DNA from 3 places in the Methylobacterium synurae genome. Region 3 is predicted to be linked to each of the others. Evidence: riboswitches for the same ligand, from Rfam matches in the RefSeq annotation. Region 3 holds a riboswitch; each other region holds the start of a gene.
The links. Region 3 has a riboswitch for cobalamin ahead of HBB12_RS09305 (CbtB domain-containing protein). Riboswitches for the same ligand answer to the same signal wherever they lie in the genome.

Region 1: another riboswitch for cobalamin. It lies ahead of HBB12_RS24170 (TonB-dependent receptor); the one in region 3 lies ahead of HBB12_RS09305 (CbtB domain-containing protein).
Region 2: another riboswitch for cobalamin. It lies ahead of HBB12_RS20770 (TonB-dependent siderophore receptor); the one in region 3 lies ahead of HBB12_RS09305 (CbtB domain-containing protein).

What each region holds. Positions count from the first base shown of each region.
Region 1 is NZ_JAAQRC020000001.1:5,276,820-5,284,058, forward strand. Features, by position in the region: gene HBB12_RS24170 (TonB-dependent receptor) at 1-2,115, opposite strand, end outside; cobalamin riboswitch at 2,373-2,577, opposite strand; gene HBB12_RS24175 (extracellular solute-binding protein) at 2,842-4,017, shown strand; gene HBB12_RS24180 (ABC transporter ATP-binding protein) at 4,383-5,450, shown strand; gene HBB12_RS24185 (ABC transporter permease) at 5,522-6,379, shown strand; gene HBB12_RS24190 (ABC transporter permease) at 6,376-7,218, shown strand.
Region 2 is NZ_JAAQRC020000001.1:4,508,611-4,515,849, reverse strand. Features, by position in the region: gene HBB12_RS20780 (putative bifunctional diguanylate cyclase/phosphodiesterase) at 1-921, shown strand, start outside; gene HBB12_RS20775 (TAXI family TRAP transporter solute-binding subunit) at 1,128-2,045, shown strand; cobalamin riboswitch at 2,145-2,368, shown strand; gene HBB12_RS20770 (TonB-dependent siderophore receptor) at 2,527-4,656, shown strand; gene HBB12_RS20765 (hypothetical protein) at 4,656-4,898, shown strand; gene HBB12_RS20760 (acetyltransferase domain-containing protein) at 4,892-6,034, shown strand; gene HBB12_RS20755 (HAMP domain-containing sensor histidine kinase) at 6,029-7,239, opposite strand, start outside.
Region 3 is NZ_JAAQRC020000001.1:2,016,885-2,024,123, reverse strand. Features, by position in the region: gene cobN (cobaltochelatase subunit CobN) at 1-1,706, opposite strand, end outside; gene HBB12_RS09325 (Uma2 family endonuclease) at 1,713-2,303, opposite strand; gene cobW (cobalamin biosynthesis protein CobW) at 2,641-3,675, opposite strand; gene HBB12_RS09315 (DUF1636 family protein) at 3,672-4,049, opposite strand; gene HBB12_RS09310 (CbtA family protein) at 4,046-4,792, opposite strand; gene HBB12_RS09305 (CbtB domain-containing protein) at 4,879-5,055, opposite strand; cobalamin riboswitch at 5,087-5,286, opposite strand; gene cobU (bifunctional adenosylcobinamide kinase/adenosylcobinamide-phosphate guanylyltransferase) at 5,349-5,918, shown strand; gene cobO (cob(I)yrinic acid a,c-diamide adenosyltransferase) at 5,915-6,520, shown strand; gene HBB12_RS09290 (prephenate dehydrogenase/arogenate dehydrogenase family protein) at 6,720-7,239, shown strand, end outside.

The DNA of each region.
Region 1 (7,239 bases), 3.3 Mb from region 3:
ATAGGCGAGCTCGACCGAGCGCGGGCGGCCGAGCAGCCAGGAATTGGTGTTGCCCGAGATCGCGTAGAGCTGGTCGGTGAGGTTGTAGCCGCGCAGCGACAGGCGCGAGGTCGGCGTCACCTGCCAGTCGAGGGTGGCGTTGAGGAGCGTGTAGCCCGGCCGCTTCACCGTATTGGCGAAGTCGCTGAAGACCGGCCCGACATCGTTGACGCCGAGCCGCGCCACCCAGCCCGGCGCGAAGGCGTAGGCCAGCCAGACATTGGTGACGCGCTGGGGCACGTCGACCGGGACGTTGCCGGTAAACGACACCGCGGCGCCGTTGATCGTCTGGGCGAAGTTGTCGTAGCGGGCCCGCAGCAGGGCGGTGTTGGCCTCGATGCGCCACGCATCGGACAATTGGTAGGCGAAGGCGACCTCGACGCCGCGGGACGACTGGCTGCCGACCTGGGCCACCTCCGTCGGCCGGTCGGGGATCGGGGTCAGCAGGTTGTCCTTGCGGATGTGGTAGGCGGCGAAGGTCCACTCGCCGCGGCCATTGTCGAACAGGCCCTTGGCGCCGGCCTCGACCTGTTCGCCGGTGGCGAGCTGGAACTGCGACTGCGCCACGCTGGTGGTGATCAGGCTGCCGAGGGGATCGGCGGCGGTGGCGTATTGCGCGTAGAGGGCGAGGTCGGGTGTCGGGGTGTAGACGGCGCCGACGCGGGTGCTGACCGAATCGAAGGTTTTTTCGAAGGCGGCACCCGCGAGCGGCCGGTTCACCGCCACCCGGGGCGCGTCGTAGCGGACCCCGGTCACCAGGGCGAGTTGCGGCGTCAGTTCCAGCCGGTTCTCGGCGAAGACCGAGGCCTGGCGGGTGCGCGAGACGATGTCGGTGCGGGTCCCCGTGACGTTGATGAAGCGCCCTTGGGCGAAATTGTACGGATCGACGACGCTCTCGCCGTCGAAGGGGGAGTTGCTGTCGCGGCGGAAATCGACGTGGTTGACGTCGAAGCCCACGACCGTCGACGTTTTGAAGCCGAACAGGCTGCCGCGGAACGTCGCATCGAGGCGGTTGCCGATCTGCTCCTCGTGATGGAAGATCTCGATGTAGTCGCTGCGCCGGATCAGGCCGGTCGCCGGCTGGTAGGTGTATTGCTCGACGTCGCGCCAATGCCGCTCGGTCGAGAGCCGGTAGGCGGTGTTGCGGATCGTGATGTCGGGGGTGGGGTTCCACTCGGTGCGCAACTGCGTCCAGTTGTCGAACCAGGCGATCTGCGAATCCTGGATGTTGTAGTTGGTGAAGCGCAAGCGGTCGGGCACCCGGGTGCCGACGAGCGGCGAGCCCCAGTAGCGGGTCGGCTCGTTATAGCCGAGATCGTGCGAGAGGGTGACGCTCAGGTCGGGCGCCGCCCGCCAGGTCACCGCGGCCGAGAGGGCGACATCACGGAAGTCGCCGTCGGGCTTCACCCAGCCGTCGGCCCGGTTGCCGCTCAGATTGAACCGGTAGGCCAGGTTCTCGCCGACCGGCCCGCCGCTGTCGAGGGCGAGCCGCGCCAGGCCGTCCGAGCCGATCGCCGCCCGCGCCTCGCCGATGGGCGTGAAGACCGGCTTCTTCGGCACCACGTTGATGATGCCGCCGATCGCGCCCTCGCCGTAGAGCACCGAGGCCGGGCCGCGCAGGACCTCGATCCGCTCCGCCGACCAGGTGTCGAACGGGAAGGTGACCGTGCCGGCCCCGACATAGAGCCGCGTGCCGTCATAGAGCTGCTGCACCGAGCCGGCCCCGGCGAAGCCCCTCGCCGTGAAGGCGAGGTTGCCGTTGCCGGGCGCCGCGATGCTGGTGATGCCGACGGCGTTCTGGGTCACCGCCTCCTCGACGGTGTTCTGGCCCCGGGCCCGGACGGTCTCGCCGCTGATGATGTCGAGGCTCGCCGGGGTCTCGAGCGGGGTGAGGCCGAGGCGGGACCCCGAGCGCGACGGCGTCGCGAGGTTGAGGCCGGGCGCGGCCTCCTCGCGGTTGCGGCCCCCCGCGACGTCGATGCGGTCGAGGCTGATCTCCTCGGCGCAAGCAGGGGCGGCAACGAGCAGGACGGTGGCGGCGAGGGCGGTGGAGCGACGGGCGCGGAGCGCGGGCATGGAAGAGTCCAGGGCAGGATGGCGCCCCGTCCGTAGCCGGTCTCGCAAAAAATGTAACGTTATAAAGTTACATTTCCACTCTCCCGGACGATCTGCAGGACGCATTGCGCGCGTCCTGTCGGCGGATCGGGAGGGGAGGGGAGCGAGCATGGCGGGACGGCGCGAGGCTGTGGCACGTCACCGCGAACGACAGCGGGGCGAAGGCTCCTCGCCTCTCGCCTCGACACCCATCAGGACACCCCGCCCGACGTGCTCGCGTGTGACCACGGCTGACGGCAGGTCTCCTGGCTCACGGGTCAGCGCCTGCCATCGTCTTCCCAGGGAGCGTCGAGGATCCCCAGTGACGTAAGGTGATGGAAGGCTCGCCGCTTACAGTTGCGGGGGCAGCCGCGGCTTCGGGCTCGTCACCCTCACCGCGTTCCCTTTTGATCCCCGGAGGGAACCGTCGGAGGCAAGCTTAGCGATTCGGTTACGAAGGAGCAATGGTGATCGCGCGGTCGCTCACGGGAGCGATGCGCGGCGCCTCGCCGGATGGGCCGCCCGCGCAGTGGCGATCCGGTCCACTGTCCCCCCGGTCGATAGCGCAACGCGGCGCGGAGCCCGGCGACCTGTCGCAACGGCAGACTTGACGCCCTAAAATATTAGTGCACCAATGGATGAAAGTATGGAGCGATCCGTCGTCGCTCAAGGGCCGGCAGAGCCCGCAGGCAGCAAAACGGGGGAAACATGACGATCACACGCCGCAATGCGGTCGCGGGGCTCGCGGCCGGGGCGGGGCTCGTCCTCGGCGGGCGCGCCTGGGCGAACCTCGCCCTGCCGACCTCGCCCGTCGTCGTCACGGTGGTGGATGTCGCGGGCAACCTGGCGCTCACCCAGAAGGCGATCGAGGCCTATCGCCGGGCAAAGCCCGGCATCGTCTCGCGCTTCGCCTTCACCAAGGCGCCGGCGCCGGAACTGCCCTCGAAGCTGAAGGCCCAGCAGGCCGCCGGCCGGGTCGACATCGACCTTGTGCTCACCGGCACCGACGGCATCGCCGCCGGCATCGAGCAGACGCTGTGGATCGACCTGAAGCCCTATGCCGGGCAGTTGCCGAAGCCCGCCGACATCTATCAGCCCGCCGCGCTCAGGCTGAACGGCCTGGCGCAGGGCCGGGGCCTGTGCGTCGCCTGGTACCCGTCGGGCCCGCTGATCGAGTACATGCCCGAGCGGGTGAAGACGGTGCCGACGAGCGCCGAGGAGCTTCTGGCCTGGGCGCGCCAGAACAAGGGCAAGTTCATGTATGCCCGTCCGGCCAATTCCGGTCCCGGCCGCACCTGGATCATGGGCCTGCCCTACATCCTCGGCGACAAGGACCCCAAGGACCCGGACAAGGGCTGGGACAAGACCTGGGACTACCTGAAGGCGATCGGCGAGACGGTCGACTACTACCCGGGCGGCACCTCGCAGACGATGAAGGAACTGGGCGAGGGCAGCCGCGACATCATCGTCTCGACCACCGGCTGGGACATCAATCCCCGCGTGCTCGGCGTCGTGCCGGCCGAGGCCAGGGTCGGGACGCTGAAGGATTTCCGCTGGGTGGCGGACGCCCATTACATGGCGGTGCCGAAGGGCGTGCCCGAGGAGAAGCTCGCGGTCATCCTCGACCTGATGGCCTTCCTGCTCCAGCCGGCGCAGCAGGCCTATACCTACGACGAGGGCTACTTCTATCCGGGCCCTGCCGTGAAGGGCGTCACCCTCGACATGGCCCCGCCGGAGAGCCGCGCGGCGATCAAGGACTTCGGCCGGCCCGAATACGACCGGATGATCGCCGACCACCCGATCGAGATGCCGCTCGACGCCGACAGGATGGTGGTGGCCTTCCGCCGCTGGGACGAGCAGGTCGGCTCCGGCAAGAAGCGGTGAGCCATGCCCGATACACGACAGCGTCCGGCCTTATGCCACCCGCAACCTCATCCTGAGGTGTCAGTCCATCAGAGATGGACTGACCTCGAAGGAGGGCTCCAGTTGGCTCGGAGACTTCTGGAGCCCTCCTTCGAGGTCAGTCGATCGAAGATCGACTAACACCTCAGGATGAGGTCGCGGGTGGGATAAGGCCGGTGCCGCACATGAACCGTCCCGTCGTGTACAGTGGCGTTGCGATTGGTCGCTACTCTATATATTCTATTTTGCCGCATTTTCTATGACGAGCCAGTCTCCGCTTCGTCGGGAAATGCTCTAACGCCGCAATGGTCGCCCGCAAAGAGGCGACGCGGCAGGAGAGGACACCGATGGCACGCCATCACGAGGCGCCGCAGGACCTGTGCTTGAGCGGCCTGAGCCGCCGGTTCGGCGCGATGACCGCCCTCGACGGGCTCGACCTGACGATCCGGGGCGGCGAGTTCATCGCGCTCCTCGGCCCGTCGGGCTGCGGCAAGTCGACGGCGCTCAACTGCATCGCCGGGCTCCTGCCGCTTACCGGCGGGTCGATCCATCTCGGCGAGCGCCGCATCGACCGGCTGAAGCCCGAGGAGCGCGGCTTCGGCATGGTGTTCCAGAGCTATGCGCTCTTCCCGCACATGACCGTGGCGAAGAATGTCGGCTTCGGCCTCGCCATGCGGGGCATCAAGGGCCAAGAGGCCGCGCGCCGGGTCGAGGATGCGCTGGCCCTGGTGCGGCTGCAATCGCAGGCCGCCAAGCTCCCGGGCCAGATGTCCGGCGGCCAGCAGCAGCGCGTCGCCATCGCCCGGGCGATCGTGATCGAGCCGCCGGTGGTGCTGATGGACGAGCCGCTGTCGAATCTCGATGCCAAGCTGCGACTGGAGATGCGGGCCGAGATCCGCCGCATCCACGACGCCATCGGCTCGACCACGATCTACGTCACCCACGACCAGGACGAGGCCCTGTCGATGGCCGACCGGGTCGTGGTGATGCGCGACGGGCGCATCCGCCAGGTCGGCACGCCAGAAGATCTCTACGAGCGACCGAGCCATCCGGACGTCGCCGACTTCATGGGATTCCGCAATCGCCTGCGCGGGCGCACGGTCGCGGTCAGCGGCGACCGGGCCGAGGTCGAGATCTGCGGCACCCGCCTCGCCGGTACCCTGCGGGACGCTCTGAGCCCCGGCGCTCCGGCGGTCGCGGCGATCCGCCCGGAGGACCTGACGATCGCGGCCGACGGCCTGCCAGCCCGGGTCGCCAGCGTCGAATATCGCGGGCGGGCCTTCTTCGGCACCGCCGTGGCGCAGGACGGGACCGAGCTGTTCTTCCGCTCCGACCGATTGGTGTCGCAGGACGAGACCCTGTGCTTTGCCGCCGCCTCGCCGCGGGTCCTGGTCTTTCCCGGGGAGGCGGCGTGACCTCGGCCTCGCTTCCCAAAACCTCGCTTCCCAAGACCGCGCCGGCCCGCGAGGAGGCGCCGCCGCTCTCGGTGCGGCTGGCCGCCCGCGGCCTCGACGGCACCACGCTCCTGGTGCTGCCGGCGCTGCTGACGATCCTCGGCCTGTTCGTCTATCCCTTCGCCTATGGGCTGGTGCTGTCGTTGCAGCCGAAGGCCGGGGCGTGGTGGGCGAACTATGCCCGCTTCTTCTCCGACCCGTTCCTCTACGACACGATCGGCGCCACCTTGCGCCTCGCGATCCCTGTCACTGTGCTCAATCTCGTGCTCGCGGTGCCCATCGCCTTGCGCGTGCGGCTGATGCGCAGCCAGCGGCTTCTCACCACCATCCTGGTCCTGCCGATCACGCTCGGCACCGTGCTGGTGGCGGAGGGCCTGCTCAACTTCCTCGGGCCGCAGGGCTGGTTCAACCGCAGCCTCGTCTGGCTCGGGGTGATCGGGAGCCCGCTCAAGCTCACCAACAATTACTGGGGCGTGTTCGCCTCGCTCCTCATCACCGGCTTCCCGTTCGCCTTCCTGCTGACGCTCTCCTCCGTCACCGGCATCGATCCGGCGCTGGAGCAGGCCGCGGCGACCCACGGCGCCAATGCCTGGCAGCGCTTCCGGACGGTGATCCTGCCGCTGATCCTGCCGGGACTTGCCGTGACCTTCTGCCTGTCCTTCGTCCAGGCCTTCTCCGTCTTCCCGTCCGCGGTGCTGCTCGGGGCGCCGGCGGGCGCGACGCGGGTGATCTCGATCGCAGCCTACCAGGCGGCGTTCGAGGAATACGATTATTCGCTCGCCTCGGCGATCGCGATGGTCATGGCGGCGGTGCAGCTCGCCATCGTCGGCCTGCTGCTCTGGGGCCGCACGCTCCTCTATACCGGCCCGGTCGGAGGCACCAAGGGATGATCCGCGACACCGGCCTCGTCTCGCGCCTGTGGCGGATGGCGGTCTGGGCCGTCACGCTGCTGTTCTGCCTCAACCTCATGGCGATGATCGCCGCGGTCGTGCTCAACTCCTTCGCCACGCGCTGGCTCGGAACCTGGCTGCCGCTCGGCCTCACCACCCGCTGGTACGCCTCGGCCTGGGACGAGTTCCAGCTCGGCGACGTGCTGGTGGTGACCCTCCAGGTGGTGTTCCTGGTGGTTTGTCTCTCCGGGCTCCTCGGGGTCACGGCGGCCTACGCGCTGGCGCGGCGCGACTTTCCGGGCAAGCGGCTGGTGATGCTGGTCTTCCTGCTGCCGCTGCTGGTCCCGCCGATCACCTACGGCATCCCGCTCGCCACCGTGCTCTACCGGGCGGGGCTCGCCGGCACGCTCTGGGGCGTGGTCCTGGCCAACCTCGTGCCAAGCGTGCCCTTCGTGGTGCTGGTGATGATCCCGTTCATCGAGCAGATCGACCCGCGCATCGAGGCGGCGGCCCGGGTCTTCGGCGCCGGCACGGGCCAGCTCTTCCTGCGGGTGCTGCTGCCGCTCCTGATCCCCGGCATCCTCGCCGCCCTGCTGCTGGTGCTGGTCCGTACCATCGCGATGTTCGAGCTGACCTTCCTGGTCGCCGGGCCGACGAGCCAGACCCTGGTGGTGGCGCTCTACTACGCGGTCTTCGCCGCCGGCGTGCGGGCCGGACAGTCGATCGACGCCATGGCGGTGGTCTACATGGCGGTGACGCTGGTCTGGCTGGTGATCGCTTTGCGCTTCGTCAACCCGACGCAGATCGTCGCGAGGGCAAAGCAGCCGGCGGCCCATTGACGGTCTTCACCCTGCGCCGCC
Region 2 (7,239 bases), 2.5 Mb from region 3:
ATCGGCATCGCGCTGTGCCCGACCGACGCGGAGGACGCCCAGACCCTGCTCAACCACGCCGACGCCGCGCTGTACTGCGCCAAGAACCATGGACGGGGCGTCCACCGGTTCTTCGAACCGGTGCTCGCCGCGCAGATCCGCGATCGCCGCTCCCTCGAGCACGACCTGCGCCACGCCGTCGAGCGGGGCGAGTTCCGGATCGTCTACCAGCCGCAGATGGCGATCGACACCGGGATCGTCGTCGGCTTCGAGGCCTTGCTGCGCTGGCAGCACCCGGAGCGGGGGAACGTCCCGCCGGACCAGTTCATCCCGATCTCGGAGGAGACCGGCAGCATCCTCGGCATCGGCGAGTGGGTGTTGCGCGAGACCTGCCGCGAGGCGGCCTCGTGGGACAAGCCGCTGCGCATCGCCGTCAACGTCTCGGCGGTGCAGCTCCACGCCCCGGGCTTCGCCGAGCTCGTCCACGAGGTCCTGATCACCACCGGCCTCTCTCCCGCCCGGCTCGAACTCGAGATCACCGAGACGGCGCTCGTGCGCGATCCGGTGCGGGCGCTCGCCGCCCTGCGCCGGGTCAAGGCGATGGGGGTGCGGATCGCCATGGACGATTTCGGCACCGGCTACTCGTCCCTGTCGAACCTGCGCGCCTTCCCGTTCGACAAGATCAAGATCGACCGGTCGTTCATCCGCGCCGTCGACGTCAACCACGAGACCGCGGCGATCATGCGGGCGGTGCTGGGCTTAGGGAGGGGGCTGGGCCTGCCGGTCCTGGCGGAGGGCGTCGAGACCTCGGCCGAGCTCGCCTTCCTGGGGGCCGAGAACTGCCACGAGGCGCAGGGCTATCTTCTCGGCCGCCCCGGCCCAATCGCCCATTTCGCCGAGCATACGAGCGAGGAGCCTGGAGACGAGAACGCGGCGGCGTGAGGCTTCCGGCGGGCGGGGCAGGCCCGCCGCCGGAACGGCAACCCGACCGTCGACGGGCAGGGGAGGTGACGGCCCGATCGCATGCGTGGCACCGCAGGCGGCCCCTATGCCGGTGGACGGCGTGAGCCGTGGCTTGAGCGGAGGCGGGCCGGGTGGCACCACCGTCGGGACGGTCGAGGACACCTTAACCCATGTTGAATCGCAGGTTGATCGCTGCAGCCGCCTGGATCGGTCTCCTAACCTCCGCCCATGCTGGCGAGCCCCTGCGCCTCGTCCTGGCCACCGCGACGCCCGGCGGCGGCTTCCCGGCCTATGGCGAGGCGCTGGCGGCGGCGATCCGGGAGGTGGACCCGGATCTCACCGTGGAGTTGCGCTCCAGCAAGGGCTCGACCGAGAACCTGGTTCTCCTGCGTGACGGACGGGTCGATCTCGGCCTCGTCCAGGGCGAATACGCCTACGAGGCGCTTGGCCAGCAGGGCGCGCCGCCGGCCGTGACCGTGATCGCCCCGGTCTACGCGGCGCCGGGCCTGTTCGTGGTGCCGGCCGACAGCCCGGTTCGCAGCCTCGACGACCTGCGCGGGCAACCGGTGGCCCTGGGCACGCGCAGTTCCGGCCTCACCGCCATGGGCCGGACGATCCTGCGCGGGGCAGGCATCGACCCCGAGCGCGACATCGGGCCGATTCTCCTCGACCGTGCCGGCGACGGCCCGGCGATGGTACGGGCAGGCCAGGCCGCGGCCCTGTTCGGCGGCGGCACCGGCTGGCCGGGCTTCCGGGCGATGGCCGAGGGTCCGGGCGGGGCTCGCTTCCTCGGCCCCCCGGCGACGGCTCTTCCGGCGATCCTGGCGGCGAGCCCGTCCTTGCGGCGCATCACCGTGGCGCCCGGCACCTTCCCGGGCCAGGACGCGGCAATCGACACCGTGGGATCGTGGAGCTTCATCCTCGGCAAGCCCGGCCTCGACCCGGCGGCGGTGGCCCGCTTCGTCGCAGCGATCGACAAGGCGAAGCCGGCCCTCGCCCGGCACCTGCCGCACGAGCGGCCGAGCGACCCCCGCGACCTGTCGGGGGCGGTTCCGGCATCCTGGCTCCATCCGGCGACGGCGGCCTTCCTGCGCGGCGAGTAGGCCCGGGCCCGTCGCCGGCCGGTGTGTTCCTGTGGACACAAGTTCGGCAACATTATTACATTGCGTTTCCGAGTGTTGCTTACGCACGGTCGGGCTGCCATGGATGGTGCCGCCAAGGTTCCCCGGGTGCTGAGCCCGCGGGCGAAGCGGGAGCTCGGTGACCCCATCGGATGCGGGAGCATCCGCGGTGAGGCCGAGGCTGCCCCCGCAACTGTGAGCGGAGATGACCCGCCGCCGAAAGCCACTGGTGCGCCTGGCACCGGGAAGGCGAGGCGGGACCGGTGCTCCGCGAGCTAGAGACCTGCCTCGGCATGCGCCTCGCGGCGCGGTCACGTCCCGCGGGCGGTGCGGCCCGGGGGAGCGGTCGGGCTGTGCGCCGCGCGATTTTCGCGCGGCCTTCGGCCTGCCACTCGCCCGGACGCATTCGCGCGGCAACATCGAGTATGCTTCGTTGAGAACCCGCCCGCCTCTTCATCATCCCATGCCCGCCCTGGCGACCGCCCTGGGGTTGAGCCTCGCGGCCGGCACCGCGCACGGGCAGGAGACCATCGCCCTCGACGAGGTCGTGGTGGCGGGCGCCCCTGCGCTCCCGGCGCCCTCCGCCGCCGGCACGATCGGGCTCATCGGCCCGACCCCGGGCTTTCGCGGCGACCGGGCGGTGAGCAGCACGAAGACCGATACGCCCCAGCGCGACGTGCCGCAGGTCGTCACCGTCGCGCCGCGAGAGGTCGTCACCGACCTCGCGGCGACGCGGGTCGACCGCGTCCTCACCTATATGCCGGGCGTCGCGCAGCAGAACAATTTCGGCGGCCTCACCATCTTCAGCTACGCCATCCGGGGCGTCACCACCTCGGAGCTGTACAAGAACGGCTTTCCCCTCAACCGCGGGTTCCCGCCGCCGCCCGACGCCCAGAACGTCGAGCGGATCGAGGTGCTGAAGGGCCCCGGCGGCGGCCTGTTCGGGCGCAGCGACCCGGGCGGCCTCGTCAACATCATCACCAAGCAGCCGACCGCGGAACGCTTCGTCGAGATGGGCGGGCTTTGGGGCTCGTTCGAGCAGGTCCGCGGCACGGTCGATTCGGGCGGTGCGCTCAACGAGGACGGCACGCTCCTCTACCGCTTCAACCTCGCGGCCGGGCGCCAGAACAGCTTTCGCGATTTCGTCGACGGCGACCGGCTGTTCGTCGCCCCCGTCGTGAGCTGGCAGGTCACGCCCGACACCAAGGTCACGGTCGAGACCGAGTTCCTGAGGAACCGCACGGTGTTCGACCGCGGCGTCATCGCGATCGACAACCGGCTCGGGTTCCTGCCGATCTCGCGCTTCCTCGGCGAGCCGGGCCAGAGCATCCGGCAGACCAACGACTCGATGCAGATCCGGGTCGACCACCGCTTCGATGCCGACTGGCAGATGCGGCTTGCCACCTACCTCAACTCCAACTCGCTCGCCGGCGAGGCGGTCGAGGTGCGGGACATCGCCGCCGACAACCGCACGGTCCTGCGCGACCGCAACTATCGCAACTACCGCGCCGCCGTGGCCCTCGGCCAGGCCGAGCTGGTCGGGCGCTTCGATACCGCCGGGATCGGCCACACCCTGCTGCTGGGCTTCGAGCGCGAGAGCACCGACGGCACCTACCAGCAGATCCGCTCCAACACCCGCCAGGATCCCTATTCCCTCGACATCTACGCCCCGGTCTACGGCCGGCTGCTTCCGAACTACACCCGTCAGACCAACGGGTTCGAGCAGGTCACCAACACGGCGCTCTACGCCCAGGACCAGATCGCGCTGTCGCCCGAGTGGAAGGCGCTGGTCGGCGTGCGGTTCGACTTCTTCGAGCAGTCGTTCCGCGAGCGCACCACCGGGGTCCGGAGCGACCAGACCTACTTCGCCGCCACGCCCCGGGCCGGCCTCGTCTACCAGCCGTTGCCGGAGCTGTCGCTCTACGCCAATGTCGGCACGAGCTTCCGGCCGAATATCGGGCCCGACGCGGCCGCCTCGTCGTTCAACGGCCCGTTCGCGCCGGAGACTGGCCTCGGCTACGAGGTCGGCACCAAGCTCGACCTGTATGGCGGGCGTTTAAGCCTGACCGGCGCCGCCTTCCGGGTCGAGCGCCAGAACGTCCTCACCGCCGATCCCAACAACACCGGCTTCTCGATCGCCGCCGGCGCGGTGCGCAGCCAGGGCTTCGAGTTCACGGCGGCCGGCCAGCTCTCGCCGTCGATCAAGGTCCTGGCCGGCTACGTCTTCGCCGACGCCGTCGTCACGAAGGACAACGTGCTGCCGGTGGGTGCCCCGCTCATCAACGTGCCGCGCCACTCGGGCAGCCTGCTCGCGGTGCACGAGGCGCAGGAGGGCCCCTGGAAGGGGTTCGGGATCGGCGGCGGCGTGCGCGCCGTCGGCGAGCGGGCGGGCGACGCCAATGGCGGCGCCTTCCGGCTGCCGGGCTACATCGCCGTCGACGCGCTGGCCTATTACAAGTGGGAGAACGTCCGTTTCGGCCTGAACGTCGAGAACATCTTCGACACCACCTATTACGAGAGTTCGCTCAACGTCTTCCGGGTCTATCCGGGTGCCCCGCGGCGGTTCACCGGCACCCTGTCGGTGCGGTTCTGATGGCGGCCGTTCTCCGCAAGGGCGATGCCGGCCGGGATGCAGCCGCCGCCCGTGCCCGGCACTACCGCCAGCGTCTCGCGCCGGTCCTGGCCGCCATCACGGCGGAGGCCGGCGGGACGCCCGAGGGCATCGCCGCCTCCCTGACCCGGCGCGGGGTGCGCAAGCCCCGCGGCGGCCGGGTCTGGACGCCGCCCGACGTGCGCCGGCTCCTCTCGCGGCTGGCCTCCGAGACGGCATCGTGACGGCGCCGGATACCCCCACCGCCCGCATCGGCTCGATCGATGCCTTGCGCGGCTTCGTCATGCTGCTGATGCTGGTCGATCACGTGCGGGACATCTTCTACGTCCACGCCCAGGTCCGCGACCCGATGGATCTGAGCGTCACCGCGCCCGACCTCGTGGTGACGCGGCTGATCTCGCATCTCTGCGCACCGGTCTTCCTCCTGCTCACCGGCCTCTCGGCGAGCCTCTACGCGCGCCGGCACGGCACTGGCGCGACGGCGCGCTTTCTCCTCACCCGCGGCCTGTTCCTGGTCGGGCTCGAGGTCACGCTGGTGAACCTCGCCTGGACCGGCCGGATGCTGCCGCCGGTCCTCTACCTGCAGGTGATCTGGGCGATCGGCCTCGGCATGATCGCGCTCGCGGGGCTCCTGCGGCTGCCGCGTCCGGCCCTCGCGGTGGCCGCGCTCCTGATCGTGCTGGGGCACAACCTCCTCGACGGGATCGTGCTCGCGCCGGGCCAGGCCGGCTACGTGCCGTGGTCGATCCTGCACCAGCGCGGCCTGCTCGACCTGCCCTGGGGCGTGGCCCGCACCTCCTACCCGGTGCTGCCCTGGATCGGCGTCGCGGCGGCGGGCTACGTCCTCGGGCCGTGGTTCGCGACCGATCCCCGGGCCCGGCGCCGCCGGCTCCTCGCCCTCGGGGCGGCGGCCCTGGCGGGCTTCCTGGTGCTGCGCGGGCTCAACGGCTACGGCGATCCGGTGCCGTGGCAGGCCGGCCCGACCCTCGGGATGACGATCCTGTCCTTCCTGAACCTCACCAAGTATCCGCCCTCGGCCGATTTCCTGCTGCTGACGCTGGGGCTCGGGCTCTGGCTCCTCGCCGTGTTCGAGGCGCTGCCGGCATCGCGCCTCGGCTGGCTGCGGGTGTTCGGCGGCGCGCCGTTGTTCTTCTACCTCGTCCATCTCTGGCTGCTGCGCGGGCTCTACGATCTCGCCTTCGCGGCCGGGCTGACGGGCCCCTCCGGCAAGGTCGAACTCGGCTCGCCGGCGCAGCTCTGGCTGGTCGCGCTGGTGCTCGGCTTGCCGCTCTACGGCGCCTGCCGCTGGATGGTCGGGCTGAAGCGGCGTGGGCGGCATCCGGTGCTGCGTTATCTATAGGATTCGGCTCGGGATCCGCTCGCGCGCCGGTCGGTCCCGACGCGCGGGGATGCCCGCCTCATCGGAACCGGCGAGAGGCACGAGGATCGTGAACCGCGCGCCCCCGTCGGGCGTGTCCCCGACCGCCACCGAGAAGCCGTGCAGCCGGGCGATCGCCGCCACGAGCCCGAGACCCAGGCCGTTGCCGGGCGTCCGGCGGGCGCGCTCGGCCCGATAGAAGCGCCGGAAGACCTGAACCCATTCTCCCCGGGGGATGCCGGGGCCGGAATCCTCCACGACGACCGTCAAGCCGGCCTCTCCGTTGTCCAGCCCGACCCGCACCGTCCCGCCGGGCGGCGTGAACTTCACCGCGTTGTCGATCAGGTTCGAGACGGCCTCGAACAGGAGGTCGCGGTCGCCCTCGACGGCGAAAGCCCCCGTCGCGACCGTGACGGTGAGTGCGACCTCCTTGTCCTCCGCCACCGGCTCGAAGAACTCGGCGGCCTCGCGCACGATCTGCGCGAGATCGACCGGCGCGAAGCCGGCGCGGCGCCGGCCATGCTCGATCTCCCCGATGCGCAAGACGGCAGTGACCATGGCGAGCGTCTGGTCGATCCAGGCGAGGCCCTGGTCGATCGCGTCGCGAAACTCCTCCACGCTCGCCGCCTGCTCGCGGCTCCGCTCCAACCGCGCGCGCATCCGGGTCAGCGGCGTGCGCAGGTCGTGCGCGACCGCGTCGCCGACGCTGCGGACCTCCTCCACCAGCCGCTCGATCTCGTCGAGCATCCGGTTGACGTTGCCGGCGAGGCGGTCGAACTCGTCGCCCCGCGCGCCCACCGGCAGGCGTTTGCGCAGGTCGCCGCGCATCACCTCGGCGAGCGCCGCCTCGGTGACGGCGAGGCGCCGGCGCGCCCGGCTCGCCAGCACCAGGCCGCCGAGGCCGGACAGGAGGAGGGCGGGGGCCAGGCCCAACCCCATCGCCCTCAAGGTGGTCTTCCGCACCCGGTCGATCTCGTCGGTGTCGTGGCCGATCACCACGGTACCGCCGCCGGGAAGCGCCAAGGCCGTCGCCCAGACCTCGTCGGAGACCGGGCCTTCCGTCGTCTCGATCGTCGCGGCGACCCGGGCCGCGTCGCCGTCCCGGGCGAGCCGGGAGGGCAGGGCGACGAGGTTGCCGGCCCGCCGCGCCCCATCCGGCCCGAACACCCCGCCGTAATGGGTGGCGT
Region 3 (7,239 bases):
ACGATGAACGGGTAGACCACCGGCAGGGCGCCGACGGCCAAAGCCGGCCAGCAGGCGGGGGAGAGCGCCACCGCCTTGCCGGGCAGCCACTCGGTGGTGCCGTGGGTGCCGAGATGGATCAGCGCATCGCTGCTCTCGCGCAAGGCGAGGTGGAAGGCGAGAGAGGCGTGGCACGGCACCGCGTCGGGATCGTGATAGCCCGCCTTGCGGTCGCCCTTGTGGCCGCGATCCGGCTGGAGCGCCACGCGCACCCGGCCCGCTTGGACCGCCCGGAACCGGAAGGCGCCGTCCATGACGGCCGGATCGTCGGCAGGCTCGCCCCACTCGGCGAGAAGCGCCGCGCGGGCCGCCTCCGGCAGCCGGGCATGCCAGGCCTCGTAGGTGCCGAGCGGCACCGCGAGGCTCGGGATCTCCTCCGTGAGCCGGCGCATCAGGACGGCCGGCTCCGGGATGTCCGAGACCGCGTAGCCCTCGGCCGCCAGGAGTTCGAGGATTGCCCGCGTGCTCGCCGGGGTGTCGAGCCCGACCGCGAAGCCGGCCCGCCCGCCCCGGGCCGGGTAATCGGACAGGACCAGGGCGAGGCGGCGCTCGGCCCGCGGCGTCGCGGCGAGGCGGGCCCAGGCGGCGGCCCGGTCGGCGGTGGCGGCGATCCCGGCGAAATCCGGCACCGCCCGGCGCTCGCGAAACCCTTCGACCTCCGGCGCCTCTTCCTTGTGGGAGACCGGGAAGCCCGAGAGCCGTCCGTCGAATTCCGGCAGCGCCACCTGCATGGCGAGGTCGGCGGCCCCGAGACCCCGCGAAGAGGCGGCCCAGGCCTCCCGGCTCGACCCCACCGTGAAGGCCTGGATCACCGGGCAATCGGCGGCGTCGAGGACGAAGCCGGCATCGTCCCGGGCCGAGAAGGCGGTCGTGGCGACGATCACGGCGGGACGCTGCACGGCGATCGCCTCGCGCACGGCCGCCACCGCCTCCGGGTCCTTGAGACTGGCGACCGCGACGATCGTGGGAGCCAGGCCGCGTTCCCACAAAGCCGCCGCGAGGGCGATGGCCGGCGCGGTGTCGCCGCCGAGGATCGCCGAGCGGTAGACGAGCACGAGGGCCCGGGGCAGAACGGCGCACGGGACGGGCGAGGCGGGGCCGACCGCGTCGAGCGGGCCGCAGCCCGGGCACCAGGCAAAGCCCCGCTTCAGGGCCCGGGGCGGCTCGGGCTGGACCGGGCGGCCGAGCTCGGCGGCGATCCGGGCGAGGAGCCGACGCAGGTTCTCGGGGCCGCCCGCCCGAAAATACCCGTCGAGCGCGTCGCGCAGGTCCGGCGTGACCGTGGAGATCGCGGCGAGGCGGGGGTCGGGACGGTCGCATCCCGGCAGCACCGCGAAGGGGATGCCGTGCGCCCGGCAGGTCTCGGCCAGCCGCTCGAGCCCGTAGCGCCAGTAATCGAGCCCGCCGAGACAGCGCACCAGCACGAAGCGGGCCCGGGCGATCACCGCATCGGCGTAGAGGTCGACCGAGAGCGGGTGGCGCAGCTGCGCCATCTTGGCGAGGCGCAGGCTCGGCCAGTCGCCGGAAAGCGTTGCATAGGCCTGGCTGAGGCCGGCGAGATCGGAATCGGTGAAGGACAGGGCGACGATGTCACCGGGCGCCTGGCCCAGATCGACCGCCGCCTCGCCCTCGTCGAGGGACACCGTATCGATGCGCAGGAGATGCATCGGCCCTCAAGCCCCCGAGACCAGGCGGGGCCGGGGCGGGAAGGCGACGCCGTCATAGATATCCGCCAGCGCCAGGCTCATGCCGAGGTCCGGCAGGTCGATCGCCTGGTCGAGCCCGGCCACGAGGCGGCGCTGCCAGACGCCGTCCGCATCCCGCCGCCACAGGGCGATCTCGGGAGCGTTCGGCTCGACGAGCAAGATCACCGCGAGGCTCGCGACGGCCTTGTCCTCTTCCAGCTTGTCGAAGGCGTCGAAGTCGCGAGTGGAGGGCGACGGCACCTCGGCGACCAGACGCGGCTCCGCCGCCGTCAGCCCGTTCAGGTCGCGCGAACCGCAATCGACCCCGAGATCGGGCCGGCGGATCTGGCCCGGCAGGGTCTCGACGCTGCCGTCACCGGTGAAGGGCCGGCACGGCGTGCCGCGCGGCCGGGTGCGGAACTCCGCCACGAGGTTGACCACGATGTTGTCGTGGACGTTGCGGGCTCCGGCCATCAAGCGGACCGGCACCCCATCGACCAGCTCGTAGCACTCGTCCTGGCGCTCCTGCCAGGCGAAGAACTCCTGCACGCTCCAGCGCCGCGGCGCAGGCTCCGACATGCGATGCCCTCCCGGGCTAGGGGTTTCGGCGTTCGGGACCGACGATATGGCCTCGGCCGCGCCGACTTGAAAGTATAGCGCGGGTTTCTCCCTCCCCCCTCTGCGGGGGAGGGTGGCCTACGAAGTAGGCCGGGAGAGGGGCAGCGCGACGATATTCCCGGGGGCGCTCTTCACAACGGGTCTGCCCTCTCCGGAAGCGGCGTCCCCTCTCCCGGCTCGCTTTCGCTCGCCACCCTCCCCCGCAGAGGGGGAGGGGGTCAGCAGCGCCACGTCCTTTCCCCGGACAAGCCTGCGGCTGCGCGGAGACGGGACGTGCACGAACCGGAGCGTGAGCCCGTCAGCCCTTCAACGCCGCCGCCACCGCGTCCTTGTCGAACCCGGTGAGCCCGATCACCACCAGCGTCCCATCCCGGTGCTCGCCCGGGCGCCAGGGGCGGTCGTAATGGTGGGCGACGCGGCGGCCGACGCCCTGGACGACGAGGCGCATCGGCTTGTCGGCGACGGCGCAGAAGCCCTTGATCCGCAACACCCCCGCCACCTCGGCGGCCTTCGCCACCCGTGCGGCCAGATCCTCGGGCGAGCCCGCCGCCTTCACCGGCAGAGCCACGCTCTCGAAATCGTCGTGGTCGTGATCCTCCTCCGTCTCGTGGTGCGACGGGCGGGAGGCGAGATCGTCCTCGGCGGCGGCATTCAGGCCCAGCAGCACGCGGGGATCGAGCGCGCCATGGGCGGTCTCGACCAGCTTGACGGCCCGCGGCAGGTGCGCCTCGACCTCCGCGCGGACCCGCGCCCGCTCGGCCTCGTCGAGAAGGTCGGACTTGTTCATCACCACGAGGTCGGCGCAGAGGAGCTGGTCCTCGAACACCTCCTCCAGCGGGTTCTCGTGATCGACGCTGGCATCGGCCGCGGCTTGCGCCGCCATCGCCTCCGGATCGTCCGCGAAGGCGCCGGAGGCGACCGCCGGGCCGTCCACCACCGCCACCACGCCGTCGACGGTGACCCGCGAGCGGATCGCCGGCCAGTTGAAGGCCTGGACCAGGGGCTTGGGCAGGGCAAGGCCGGAGGTTTCGATCAGGATGTGCTCCGGCGGCTCCGGCCGGTCGAGGAGCTTGTTCAGCGCCGGCACGAAATCGTCGGCGACGGTGCAGCAGATGCAGCCGTTCGGCAGTTCCACCACCGCGTCGGCGTCGCAGCCCGGGATGCCGCATTCGGCGAGCAAGGACCCGTCGAAGCCGACATCGCCGAACTCGTTGACGATGATCGCGAGCCGCCTTCCGTCGTTGTGCTCGATGGCGTGGCGCACCAGCGTCGTCTTGCCGGCGCCGAGGAAGCCGGTGACGATGGTGCAGGGAATCTTGTTCAGGATGGTCATGCGGTCACCGGCGCGGGAGGGATGCGGGCAACGACACCCTTGCGGAATTCCTGCGGACGCGCGCGCCAGGGCACGATGCCGTCCGGGGTCCCGGCATAGAGGCCGATGCCGTCGAGGATAGTGTCGGCGGCGATGTTCGGGTCGAGGTCGCCGTAGACGTAGGTCCAGCGGCCCGGGCTCGCGACCGCGACCGTGCAGGGCCGCTTGCAGACCGAGAGGCATTCCACCGGCTCGATCCGGATCGGCGCCCCGGGCCGGGCCGCGAGGGCCTGCGCCAGCGCGTCGTGCAGGCGGGCCCCGGCGCGGGGACCTTCGCCTGTATCGGCGGCGTCGCGGCAGGTGGTGCAGACGTAGAGGGTGACGGGTTCGCTCACGCGGCCACCTCGCTGCGGCGAGCAAAACCCTTCGGCCCGCTCACCGCCTCCCAGGCCCAGCCGAAGGCGAGGCCGAGCACGGCCCAGAAGGCGAAGCCGATCGCCAGCGACCGGGCCGCGAACTGCGCCGCGAAGACCGGCGGCATCGCGGAGATCTCTTCGGGCCCGTGCGGGGCGCCCCAGACATGCGGCGCGACGATGAGGGCGAGGCCGAGGCCGATCGCGGCCGGCCCGCGGCGGATCGCCACCAGGTAGAGGCCGATCGCCGTGGCGAGCGCGGTCGCCACCCACCAGAGCTGGCGCGATTCGAGCCCTGCCGCGGCGATGCCGGGCAGTTCCGGCGGCAGCCCGATCGCCGGAGCCAGGCTGGCGGCGAGAAAGCCGCCGATGCCGAACTTCAGCGCCTCGGAGGGCGTCACCGCGCGGCCGGTCGCGACCAGCACGGCGCCGAGAAGCAGCGCGTAGCCGACGCCGCTCACCAGGGTGGCGAGCGCCGTGAAGGCGAGGCGCGGCAGGCCGGGCGCCGGCTGCCATTGCGGCTCAGCCCCATGGTCGTGGCCCGCATGGGCGAGCACGATCAGCGGGTTGGCGAAGGCGTGACGGGCGGGGGCGACGGCCTCGGCGGTCTCGTATTTCTCCGCCGCCAGGATCAGCGGCGAGGTGAGGGCGAATTGCAGCGCGGAGGCCACGCATGCGGCCAGGAAGCCGGCGACCAGGGCCGCGGCGAGCAGACGTTTCGTCATGGGAGGATCACCTGCACGACCAAAGGGCCGCGGGCCCACGCCCGGTCAGGGCGCAGGCCGCACGGCCCGAAAGGATTCGGCCCTGGTCAGTGGCAGGGGAAGTTGGCGGAGTGGCGCCAATCGTGCGCGGCGTTGTGCAGGGCGACCACCGGCGCGAAGCCGGAGACGAACAGCAGGCCGACGCCGAGGGTGGCGGCGAGGAGGACGGCGCTCAGGCGCTCGCCGACCAGGGCGGGGGAGAGGGACCGGGTGATCGCGACCATGACGAACTCCTGCCGCCCCACCGGCGGCGTCGAGAGAGAAGGGGTGACGGCAGGTCTCCTGGCTCGCGGCCTCGTGCCGGCCCACCGCCTTCCCGGATCGCTCCAGTGGCCGATGGCGGACCGTGTTCGACCGCTCACAGTTGCGGGGGCAGCCGCGGCCCGCCGGAGGCTTCCGGCTTCCGCGTTCCCTTTTCACCTCGTCACCGAGGCACCGTCGCGCCGACCCTAGCGGGTCGGGAACGGGCTTGCAATCGACGCCGGCTGCCGCGACACCTCCGGCCCCGAGGTTTTCGATGCAAGATTTCGACGAGGAGAGGCCCGTGCCGGACCCGAATCGCGCCGCCCCGCGCCTGACCCTGGTGCTGGGCGGCGCCCGCTCGGGCAAGAGCCGCTACGCCGAGGGGCTGATCGAGGCGCAAGCAGGCCCCTGGCGCTACGTCGCGACGGCGCAAGCCTGGGATGACGAGATGGCTGCTCGCATCGCCGAGCACCGCACCCGCCGGCCCCCGCCCTGGGAGACGGTCGATGCGCCCCGCGACCTCGCAACGGTGATCCGGGGAGCGCCGGCCGGCCGGCCCGTGCTGGTCGATTGCCTGACCCTGTGGCTGACCAACGCGATGCTGGACGAGGCGGCCGACCTGGCGGCGGAACGCGATTCTCTGATCGAGGCGTGCAAGGCGGCACCGGGGCCGCTGGTGCTGGTCTCGAACGAGGTGGGGTTCGGCATCGTGCCGGAGAACGCGCTCGCCCGCCGGTTCCGCGACGAAGCCGGCCGCCTTCATCAACGTCTCGCCACCATCGCCGACCGGGTGGTGCTGGTGGTGGCAGGGCTGCCGATGATCATCAAGGGAGACGATCGATGAGCGGAGACGAGGCGGCGCGCCACCGCGCCAAGATGGAGAAGCGCAAGGCGGTGCAGGATGCCGAGGTGGCGGGCAAGACGATCGAGAAGGGCCTGCTCATCGTCCATACCGGCCCGGGCAAGGGCAAGTCGACCGCCGCCTTCGGGCTGATGCTGCGCGCGCTCGGCCGCGGCTGGCGGGTCGGGGTGGTGCAGTACATCAAGGGCGCCTGGGAGACCGGCGAGCGCTTCGCCCTGGAGCGTTTCGCCGATCAGGTCGCCTGGCACACGATGGGGGAGGGCTTCACCTGGGAGACCCAGGACCGCGACCGCGACGTGGCGGCGGCGCGTGCCGCCTGGGTGCAGACCGAGGCGCTGATGGCCGATCCGACCGTCCGGCTCCTGATCCTCGACGAGCTCAACATCGCCTTGCGCTACGACTACCTGCCGCTCGCGGAGGTGGTGGAGGCCTTGAGCCGGCGCCGGCCGGACCTGCACATCGTGGTGACAGGCCGCAACGCCAAGCCGGAGCTGATCGCCGCCGCCGATCTCGTGACCGAGATGGGGCAGGTCAAGCACCACTTCGCCGCCGGGGTGAAGGCCCAGGAGGGGATCGAGTTCTGATCGACACGTTCCGATTGACGACCCGGGCCGGATCGGCGTAGAGGCTCGGCCATGACCAGCCTCTTCCTGTCCGGACTCTATTACGCGCCGCTCAGTTAAGCGGCAGGGTGCTCGTCATCTCTCAACCGCTGCGACATGCCGGCGGTTGAGGCTCCAGGATACCAGGACCCGCCGGCCTCGCTCCCATCCGAGGTCTCCCGTGCCGTCCTCCCCCATCCCGCTTCCCGCCCTCGGCCTGATCGGCTTCGGCGCCTTCGGCCGCCTCGTCGCCACGCATCTGGCGCCGCTGTTCTCGCTGCGGGTCCACGACCCGTTCGCGCCCGATTCCGCCTTCGCGGCGGCCGGCGCCGCGCGGTGCGGCCTCGCCGAGGCCGCCGCCTGCCCGGTGGTGATTCTGGCGACCCCGGTCTCGACCCTCGCCTCGGTGGTGTGCGACGTCGCCCCGCACCTGATTCCCGGCGCACTCGTCCTCGATGTCGGCTCGGTGAAGGTGCGGCCGGCCGCGATCATGCGCGCCGGCCTGCCGCCGGGCGTCGACATCGTCGCCACCCATCCGCTGTTCGGGCCGCAGAGCGCGCGGGACGGGTTGCGCGGCCTCAAGATCGCGGTCTGCCCGGTGCGGGGGAACCGCGCCCGACGGGTCGGCGCCTTCCTGCGCCGCGCCCTCGGGCTCGACGTGATCCTGACGACGCCCGAGGCGCATGACCGGGAGGCGGCGG